2 regions of the Micromonospora sp. NPDC049257 genome follow, and region 2 is predicted to be linked to the other one. Evidence: riboswitches for the same ligand, from Rfam matches in the RefSeq annotation. Region 2 holds a riboswitch; the other holds the start of a gene.
What was found. A riboswitch is a leader RNA that binds a small molecule or an ion and turns the genes downstream of it on or off. The one in region 2 is predicted to bind thiamine pyrophosphate.

Region 1 (4,182 bases), on a different contig from region 2:
CGAGAAGATCAGCCCGGCTGCCAGTTTCGCCACCGGGTTACGCCGGGCCAGCGGCGCACCGGGCGTCGCGACGGGTTCCAGGCCGATCACGGCTGATCCCGGGCGGGGTGCAGGGTGACCGTCCGGTCGGCGAGCGCGGCGACGAAGTCCCGGTCGTGGGTGACGGTGACCACGCCGTGCCCGGCGTCACGCAGGTCGGCGAAGAGGTCGACCAGCTCACCCCAGGTGCGGTGGTCCTGGCCGAAGGTGGGTTCGTCGCAGATCAGCAGCCGGGGCGCGGTGGCCAGGGCGGTCGCCACGCTGAGCCGCCGGGCCTCCCCACCGGAGAGGGTGTACGGGTTGGCCCCGGCGAGCCGGGTCAGCCGCAACCGGTCCAGCAACCCGTCCACGGTGGCCCGGACGGCGACCTCCGGGCGGCCGGTCCGACGCGGCCCGAGGGCCAGTTCGTCGCGGACGGTGCGGGTGACGAACTGGTGCTCCGGGTCCTGGAAGACCGAACCGATCCGACCGGCCAGCGCGGGGGCCCGCCACCGGTGCGGGGGCGTACGGGCGTCCCTGTCGGCCAGGGCGGCGGTGCCGGTCAGTCGACCGACGCCGGGGCGGAGCAGCCCACCGAGCAGCAGCGCCAGGGTGGACTTGCCGGCCCCGTTGGGACCGAGGACGGCGAGCGCCTCGCCGGCGCGTACCGTCAGGTCGGTGGGGGCCAGCCGGGGTGGCAGGCCGAGCCGGTCGACGGTGAGCAACCCCGCACCGGGCGGCCCGGTGGCCGGCCGGGACCCGGTGGGGTGGCCGGGCACCCAGACACCCTCGGCAGCGAGCGCGGCACCGTGCGCGGCGAAGACCGTCGCCGGTGGCCCGTCGGCCCGGACCCCGCCACCGGGAGTCAGCACCACGACCCGGTCGACCAGGGGCAGGGCGTCGGCGACCCGGTGTTCGACCAGGACCAGGGTGGTGTCCGGGTCCAGCGCGCCGGCCACCGCGCCGCGCACCAGCTCCGCCCCGGCCGGGTCGAGGTTGGCCGTCGGCTCGTCGAGCAGCAGCAGCCCCGGCCGCAGCGCCAGCACCCCGGCCAGGGCGAGCCGCTGCTGCTCGCCGCCGGACAGCGCCGCGGTGGGCCGGTCCCGGGGGTAGGGGAAACCGACCCGGCGCAGCGCCTCGTCCACCCGGGGCCAGATCTCGTCGCCGGGCACCCCCCGGTTCTCCAGGCCGAACGCGACGTCGTCACCGCAGCGGGCCATCACCAGCTGGGACTGCGGGTCCTGGAAGACGGTGCCGACCCGTTCGCGGGCCTTGGCCGGGTCGAGGCCGTCGATCTCGACGGTGCCCTCCTGCTCGCCGGAGTCCGCCGGCAGCAGCCCGGCCAGCGCGGCCAGCAGGGTGCTCTTGCCGGCCCCGGACGGCCCCAGCAGCAGCACCCGCTCCCCGTGGTCGATGCGCAGGTCCACCCCGCGTACCGCCCAGGCCCGCCGACCGGCGTGCCGCCAGCCGAAGCCGACCAGCCTCACACTCGCCACGTCGCCGGCACCTCCATGATCGTCAGGAGAGGATCAGACCAGGGTGCGGTCACGGCCGGCGGGGAACCGGTCCAGCACTCCGGTCTCGGCCAGCGCGCGGGTCAGGTACCAACCGCCGACCCCGGCGACGACGGCTGCGCTGAGCACGGTCAACGCCGCGTACGGCAGGCGGTAGCTGGTCAGGGCGTACTCGGCGTTCCAGACGAAGAAGTCGAACAGGGCGGCGCTCAGCCCGGTCAACGCCCCGGCCAGCACCGCCACCGGCAGCCGGAACGACCGGTAGCGGAACGCGGCGAAGGCCAGCTCCGCGCCGAGGCCCTGGATCAGCCCCTGCACGATGGTGATCCCGCCCCACTCCGCGCCGAGCAGTGCGGAGACGGTGGCGGCGACGGCCTCGCAGAACAGGGCCGCCCCCGGCTTACGGATCACCAGGCCGCCGAGGACCGCCGGGACCAGCCACACGCCGTACATCACCGCCTGGCTGGCGGGTGCGGCGGCGAATGCCGGGTCGGCGGCCTTCCAGACCAGGCCCCAGGCCCAGAAGATGACGCCGAAGGCCACGGCGATCACGGCGGCGACCACGATGTCGATCGTGCGCCACCGGTTGCTGTTGGTGGTGGTGTGCGGCATGTCGGTGCTCCCAGTCCAGCGATCGAACCAGGAGAAGACGCACGCCGCGCCCGGCGGCTGCCGGACGGCGGCGCGGCTGGAGGTCGACCGAACTCCCTGCGCTGGCATTACCCAGATCAGGTTCGAGGGTCTGCGGGCGGTGCCCGCACTCTCAGCGCTGTGCGCTCCCCTGTCGGATGTGAAGTTGTCTCGGCAGACGCTAGCACCGACCTGCGGCAACGGCCCAGCAGGTCATGGTTCCCGGCATTCGACGTCCCGGGCGCACACCGGGGCGCTGGGTAGGCTGCCGGTCATGCGGGTGGCGGCGCGGGGACTGACGTTCGACGTACGGGCCGGTGGGCCCGAGGGCGGCGAGGTCGTGCTGCTGCTGCACGGCTTCCCCCAGCACGGCGGGGAGTGGGACGCGGTGGTGCCCGCCCTGCACGCCGCCGGGCTGCGTACGTACGCCCCCGACCAGCGGGGTTACTCGCCCGGGGCCCGTCCCACGGAGGTGGCCGGCTACCGGCTGCCGGAACTGGTCGCCGACGCGGTGGCGGTGCTGGACGCGCTGGGCGTCGACACCGCGCACGTGGTGGGGCACGACTGGGGGGCGATCGTCGCCTGGGCGCTGGCCGCGTGGCACCCGGAGCGGGTGCGTACCCTCACCGCGGTCTCGGTGCCCCATCCGGCGGCCTTCGGGTACGCGCTGTCCACCGACCGTCGGCAGCGGGCGCGTTCGGCGTACATGACGTTGTTCCGCCGGGCGGGCCTGGCGGAGCGGGTGCTGCTGGCCGGGCGGGCGGTGGTCCTGCGTCGGCTGCTGGCCGGCGTCGGTGACTCCGCCCGGGTGGCCCGCTACGCCCAGCCGATGCGCGGGCCGGGCGCGCTGACCGGGGCGCTGAACTGGTACCGGGCGATGTCGGGGCGGGACCTGAAGGCGGTCGGTCCGGTGCCGGTGCCGACCAGCTACGTGTGGAGCGACCGGGACGTGGCAGTAGGGCGTACCGCCGCGCAGGCCTGTGCCCGGCACGTCACGGGGGACTACCGGTTCATGGTGCTGGCCGGGGTGACGCACTGGATTCCCGACGAGGCGCCGGGGCCCCTGGCCGAGGCGATCCTGGCCCGGGTGTGCCCGGCGGCCTGAGCCGCCCTGCCGAGGGTGGACCGGGCCGATCGGGGATCGTGAATCGGTTTCGGGCGATTGCGGATCGGGCACTGGCGTTGCTGCCGACGGGAGGTGCTCCCGTCGGTCGTACCGTCTCATCCGGAGGTAGCGCGTGTCGAAGGAATCCGAGAAGCAGCGCTGGCAGCGCAACTTCGCCGATCTGCTCCAGGAGTTGCGGGTCGCCCAGACCGGCGTGCAGATCCTCTTCGCCTTCCTGCTGACCCTGCCGTTCAGCAACGGTTTCACCCGGACGAGCGAGTTCCAGCGGGACGTCTACATTCTCGCGCTGCTGTCGGCCGCCGCGGCCACCGCGATGATCATCTCGCCGGTCGCCTTCCACCGGGCGCTGTTCCGCCAGGGTCGTAAGCCGGAGCTGGTCCGGTTCGCCCACCGGATGGCCACCGGCGGCCTGGCCTTCATGCTGGTCGCCATGGTGAGTGCGGTCCTGCTGATCGCCGACTTCGTGCTCGACACCGGCATCGCCGTGGTGCTCACCGTGGTCACCGGCCTGTGGTTCCTGACGTTCTGGGTCATCCTGCCGTTCGTCCGGCGCAGCTGGGGTGAGGACGACATCGACGACGACGATGACGACCCGGTGGTGACCAACGGTGACTGATCCCGCCCTCGGGCGGTGAGGGACGCAGTGGGCCGGGCCCACCCGGGCCGACGGCGGTCGGGGTGGGCCCCGCTTCGCGTGTCGGCCGGATCGTCAGCGGGCGATGGCCCAGGCCAGCACGGCGGCCAGGATGAGCCCGTTGAGCAGCGCCAGCACCAGGTACGCCTGCGGCGGGATCTTGCGTCCGCGCCGGACGAAGCTGACCAGTACGGCGGCGTACGCCAGCAGCAGCACGGCGATGACGATCAGGAAGTAGAGCACCGCACCACCCTAGACGA
Region 2 (4,182 bases):
GCCGATCCGGAACGGGTTACGGAAGCCCATGCCGAAGATCTCGGGACGGGTCTTCGCGGTGCCCGGGGCGAACAGGTTGCCCGTCGGGATCGTGTAGGTGCCGTCGTCCTCCGGGTGCACCCGGATCACCTTGCCGCGCAGGTCGTTGGTGTTGCCGGCGCTGCGCTGCGCGTCGTAGTCCTGCCGGCCGGCCCGCTCGTCGATCGGGGTGAAGGCGCTCGACTCGAACGGGTTGGTGTTGTCGCCGGTGGCCAGGTAGAGGTTGCCCTGCGAGTCGAAGGTCATGCTGCCGCCGGCGTGGCAGCAGGTGTTGCGCTGCGTGTCGACCTGGAGGATGACCTTCTCGGTGGCCTTGTCGATGGTGTCACCGTTGACGGTGAACCGGGACAGGTAGTTGCGCGGGGCGCCACCGGCCGGTGCGTAGTACAGGTAGATCCACTTGTTGGTGGCGAAGTCCGGGTCGAGGCGCAGCCCGAGCAGGCCGTCCTCGTTGCCGGTGAAGACGTCCAGCCGGGTCGCGGTGACCGTGTTGCCGGTGTCCGGCTTCACGATCTGCACCCGGCCGTCGCGCTCGGCGTAGAACACCCGGCCGTCCGGAGCGATGTCCAGCTCCATCGGGTTGTTGGTGTTGCTGTCGAGGGTGACCTTCTCGAAGTTCGCGGTCTTGGAGGCGCCGCAGTCGGCGTTCTCGACGCCGGCCGCGGTGCGGATGCCGCCGAGCAGGTGGCTGAGGAACTCCGGCTCGGTGTACGACGCCTGGGTGTGGCCGCCGCCGGTGTACCACGACCGACCGCCGTCGTAGTCCTGGCACCAGGCGGTGGGGTGGTCGGCGCCCATCGCGCCGGCACCCGGGCTGTAGGACTTCTCGTCCAGGCTGGCCAGCACGTGCACCTTGGAGCGCGGGTTGGTGCGGAAGTTGTACCACTCGTCGAACCGGGACCAGCGGTCCGGCAGGTCGGCGGTCGACGGGTGCGCGTGGTCCTCGACCTTGACGGTGGCCTGCTGGTTGGCGGGGTGGCCGGAGAAGTACGCGCCGACCAGGTTGCCGTACCAGGCCCAGTCGTACTCGGTGTCGGAGGCGGCGTGCACGCCGGCGTAGCCGCCGCCGGCCTTGATGTAGCGCTCGAACGCGGCCTGCTGGGTGGCGTCGAGGACGTCACCGGTGGTGGAGAGCCAGATCACCGCCTGGTATTTCGCCAGGTTGGTGTCGTTGAAGGCGGCTCCGTCCTCGGTGGTGTCGACGGTGAACCCGTTGTCGGTGCCGAGCTTCTGGATCGCGGCGATGCCGGCCGGGATGGCGTCGTGCCGGAATCCGGCGGTCTTGGAGAAGACCAGGACCGAGAAGGGTTCGGCGGCGGCTGCCGCCGGTGCCGGTGCGGCCTGTGGCTGGGCCGCCGCGACGGGAGCGGCCTGGGCGGCGGTGCCGCCGATCAGGCCGCTGGCGAGTAGGGAGAGGGCCAGTAGACCGGCACCCAGTGGGCCGCGACGGGCGCGGCGATGGCGGGATGGAGACACTCCATGCTCCTTTTGTCCGTGCTGGACAGTGGTGGGGGCATGGGGACGACTCGCCGCAGACCGTCCCCGGTCGGATCGGTGTGGGCCCGCCGAGGTCCGCACCAGTGGCGATCAGGTGCGGGCCACGCCGAGGCTCCGCACCGGAATAATGTCGATCGGTTGAACAAATTAGCGCCGCTGGATTGGTTTCCGGCAAGGCATGAGCATGTAACGATTCGGTATCGGCGACTCGCTTTTCCGGCTTATGTGGATACAAGCCCACAACCGTACGCATTGATAGTCCTGGATCAATCTAACACCCCTTGGCGGATCAGCGGATCTGTCGTACGGTCACAGGCACGTGACCCACGGGAGCCCGGTACACCGGGCTGAGAGGGGGGCTGAGAGCCCCCGACCGTCGAACCTGATCCGGGTAATGCCGGCGCAGGGAGGAGAGTTGCCGTGCCGTCCCTCGGCCGACTGCATCTGATCACCGACACCCGCCCCGGGTGCGACCCGCTCGCCGTCGTACGGGCCGCCCTCCCGGTGGCCCGCGCCGACCTCGTCGTCCAGGTCCGGGTGACCGACGACACCACCGACCGGCAGGCGTACGACCTGGCCCGACGGGTACGCGCGCTCTGCGTGCCGTACGAGGCGACCTGCCTGGTCAACGACCGGCTGCACGTCGCCCTCGCGGTGGACGCCCACGGCGGCCACGTCGGCGCGGACGACCTGCCCGTCGCGGCGGCCCGCCGGGTCCTCGGCCCCGCCGCCGTGCTCGGCGCGACCGCCCGGGAACCGGACGCCGCCGCCCGGGCCGTCGCCGCCGGGGCCAGCTACCTGGGCGTCGGCCCGTGCCATCCCACCGCCACCAAGACCGGCCTGCCCGACCCGATCGGCCCCGCCGGCATCCACGCCGTCGTCGCCGCCGTCGCCGTGCCGGTGATCGCCATCGGCGGGGTCACCGCCGCCACCGTGCCGGCGCTGCGGGCCGCCGGGGCGTACGGCGTGGCGGTGGTCGGGGCGCTGTCCACCGCCGCCGACCCGGGCCGGGCCACCGCCGAACTGATCGCGGCACTGACGTGCTGACCCGGCCCGACGTCGCCATCGTGGGCGCGGGGCCGGTCGGATTGGCGATCGCCTGGCGCTGCGCCACCCGGGGCCTGCGGGTGACCGTGCACGACCCGGCCCCCGGCTCCGGCGCGTCCCGGGTCGCCGCCGGGATGCTCGCCCCGGTCGCCGAGGCGTACTTCGGGGAACGGGAACTGACCGGGCTGCTCACCGCGTCCGCCGCCCGCTGGCCGGGTTTCGCCGCCGAACTGACCGCCGCCACCGGCAGGGAGTTCGGCTACCGCACCGACGGCACCCTCGTCGTCGGGCTCACCGGGGACGACCTGGCCGAAGCCCGCCGGCTCTGGTCGTACCAGCAGGGGTTGGGGCTGCCGATCAGCGCGCTGCGCCCGTCGCAGCTGCGGGAGCGCGAACCGGCGCTGACCCCCCGGCTGCGCGGCGGAGCGGTCGCCCCCGGCGACCACCAGGTCGACCCGCGCCGGCTGGTCGACGCGCTCCGGGTCGCCGCCGAGCGGGCCGGCGCGACCCTGCTGCCCGGCCTAGTGACCCGACTGGCCGAGGTGGACGCGCCCGTCGTCGTGGTCGCCGCCGGCTGCGGCGCCGCCGCGCTGACCGGGCTGCCGGTCCGCCCGGTCAAGGGCCAGGTGCTGCGGCTGCGCGCGCCCGACCACCGCCCGCCCGGCTTCCGGCACGTCATCCGGGGGTACGCCGACGGCGAGTCGGTCTACCTCGTCCCCCGCGACGACGGCGAGGTGGTCCTCGGGGCGACCGTCGAGGAACGCGCCGACACCGAGGTGACCACCGGGGCGGTGCTGCGGCTGCTCCGGGCCGCCGTCGACCTCGTCCCCGAACTCGCCGAGTACGCGCTGACCGAGGCCACCGCCGGGCTGCGCCCCGGCACCCCGGACAACGCGCCGATCCTCGGCCCGCTGCCCGGCCGCCCCGGCGTGCTCGCCGCCACCGGCCACCACCGGCACGGCATCGTGCTCACCCCGGTCACCGCCGACCTGATCACCGACCTGATCGTCACCGGTCAGCCGGACCCGCTGCTCACCCCCTTCACCGCCGACCGGTTCCACTGAGGAGGACACGTGCGACTGATCGTCAACGGCGTCGGACGCGAGCTGGCCGGCGGCACGACCGTCGCGGACCTGGTCGCCACGGTCACCGGGCAGCGGCGCGGAATCGCCGTCGCGGTCAACGGCGAGGTGGTCCCCCGGGGCGGCTGGCCCGCCACCGAGCTGCGCGACGGCGACCGGGTCGAGGTGCTCAGCGCCGCCCAGGGCGGGTGACCCGGATGCCCCTCACCATCGCCGGACAGACCTTCACCTCCCGGCTCATCCTCGGCACCGGCGGCGCGGCCAACCTGCACGTGCTGGAACAGGCGATCCGGGCCTCCGGCACCGAACTGGTCACCCTCGCCCTGCGCCGCGTCGACACCGCCCCCGGCACCGCCGGGGGACTGCTCGACCTGCTCGACCGGTGCGCGGTGCGGCTGCTGCCCAACACCGCCGGCTGCTACACCGCCGCCGAGGCGGTCAAGGTGGCCCGGCTGGCCCGGGAGGCGTTCGACACCGACTGGGTCAAGCTGGAGGTGATCGGCGACGAACGCACCCT

Region 1: another riboswitch for thiamine pyrophosphate. It lies ahead of AB0K25_RS26900 (ECF transporter S component); the one in region 2 lies ahead of thiE (thiamine phosphate synthase).

The regions. Positions count from the first base shown of each region.
Region 1 covers NZ_JBFAQU010000026.1:76,766-80,947, forward strand. Annotated here, with positions in the region: gene AB0K25_RS26890 (energy-coupling factor transporter transmembrane component T) at 1-90, opposite strand, end outside; gene AB0K25_RS26895 (ABC transporter ATP-binding protein) at 87-1,514, opposite strand; gene AB0K25_RS26900 (ECF transporter S component) at 1,548-2,144, opposite strand; TPP riboswitch at 2,220-2,325, opposite strand; gene AB0K25_RS26905 (alpha/beta fold hydrolase) at 2,437-3,267, shown strand; gene AB0K25_RS26910 (DUF6328 family protein) at 3,401-3,904, shown strand; gene AB0K25_RS26915 (hypothetical protein) at 3,998-4,165, opposite strand.
Region 2 covers NZ_JBFAQU010000003.1:288,191-292,372, reverse strand. Annotated here, with positions in the region: gene AB0K25_RS07520 (ThuA domain-containing protein) at 1-1,515, opposite strand, end outside; TPP riboswitch at 1,854-1,962, shown strand; gene thiE (thiamine phosphate synthase) at 1,957-2,583, shown strand; gene thiO (glycine oxidase ThiO) at 2,577-3,647, shown strand; gene thiS (sulfur carrier protein ThiS) at 3,657-3,857, shown strand; gene AB0K25_RS07500 (thiazole synthase) at 3,863-4,182, shown strand, end outside.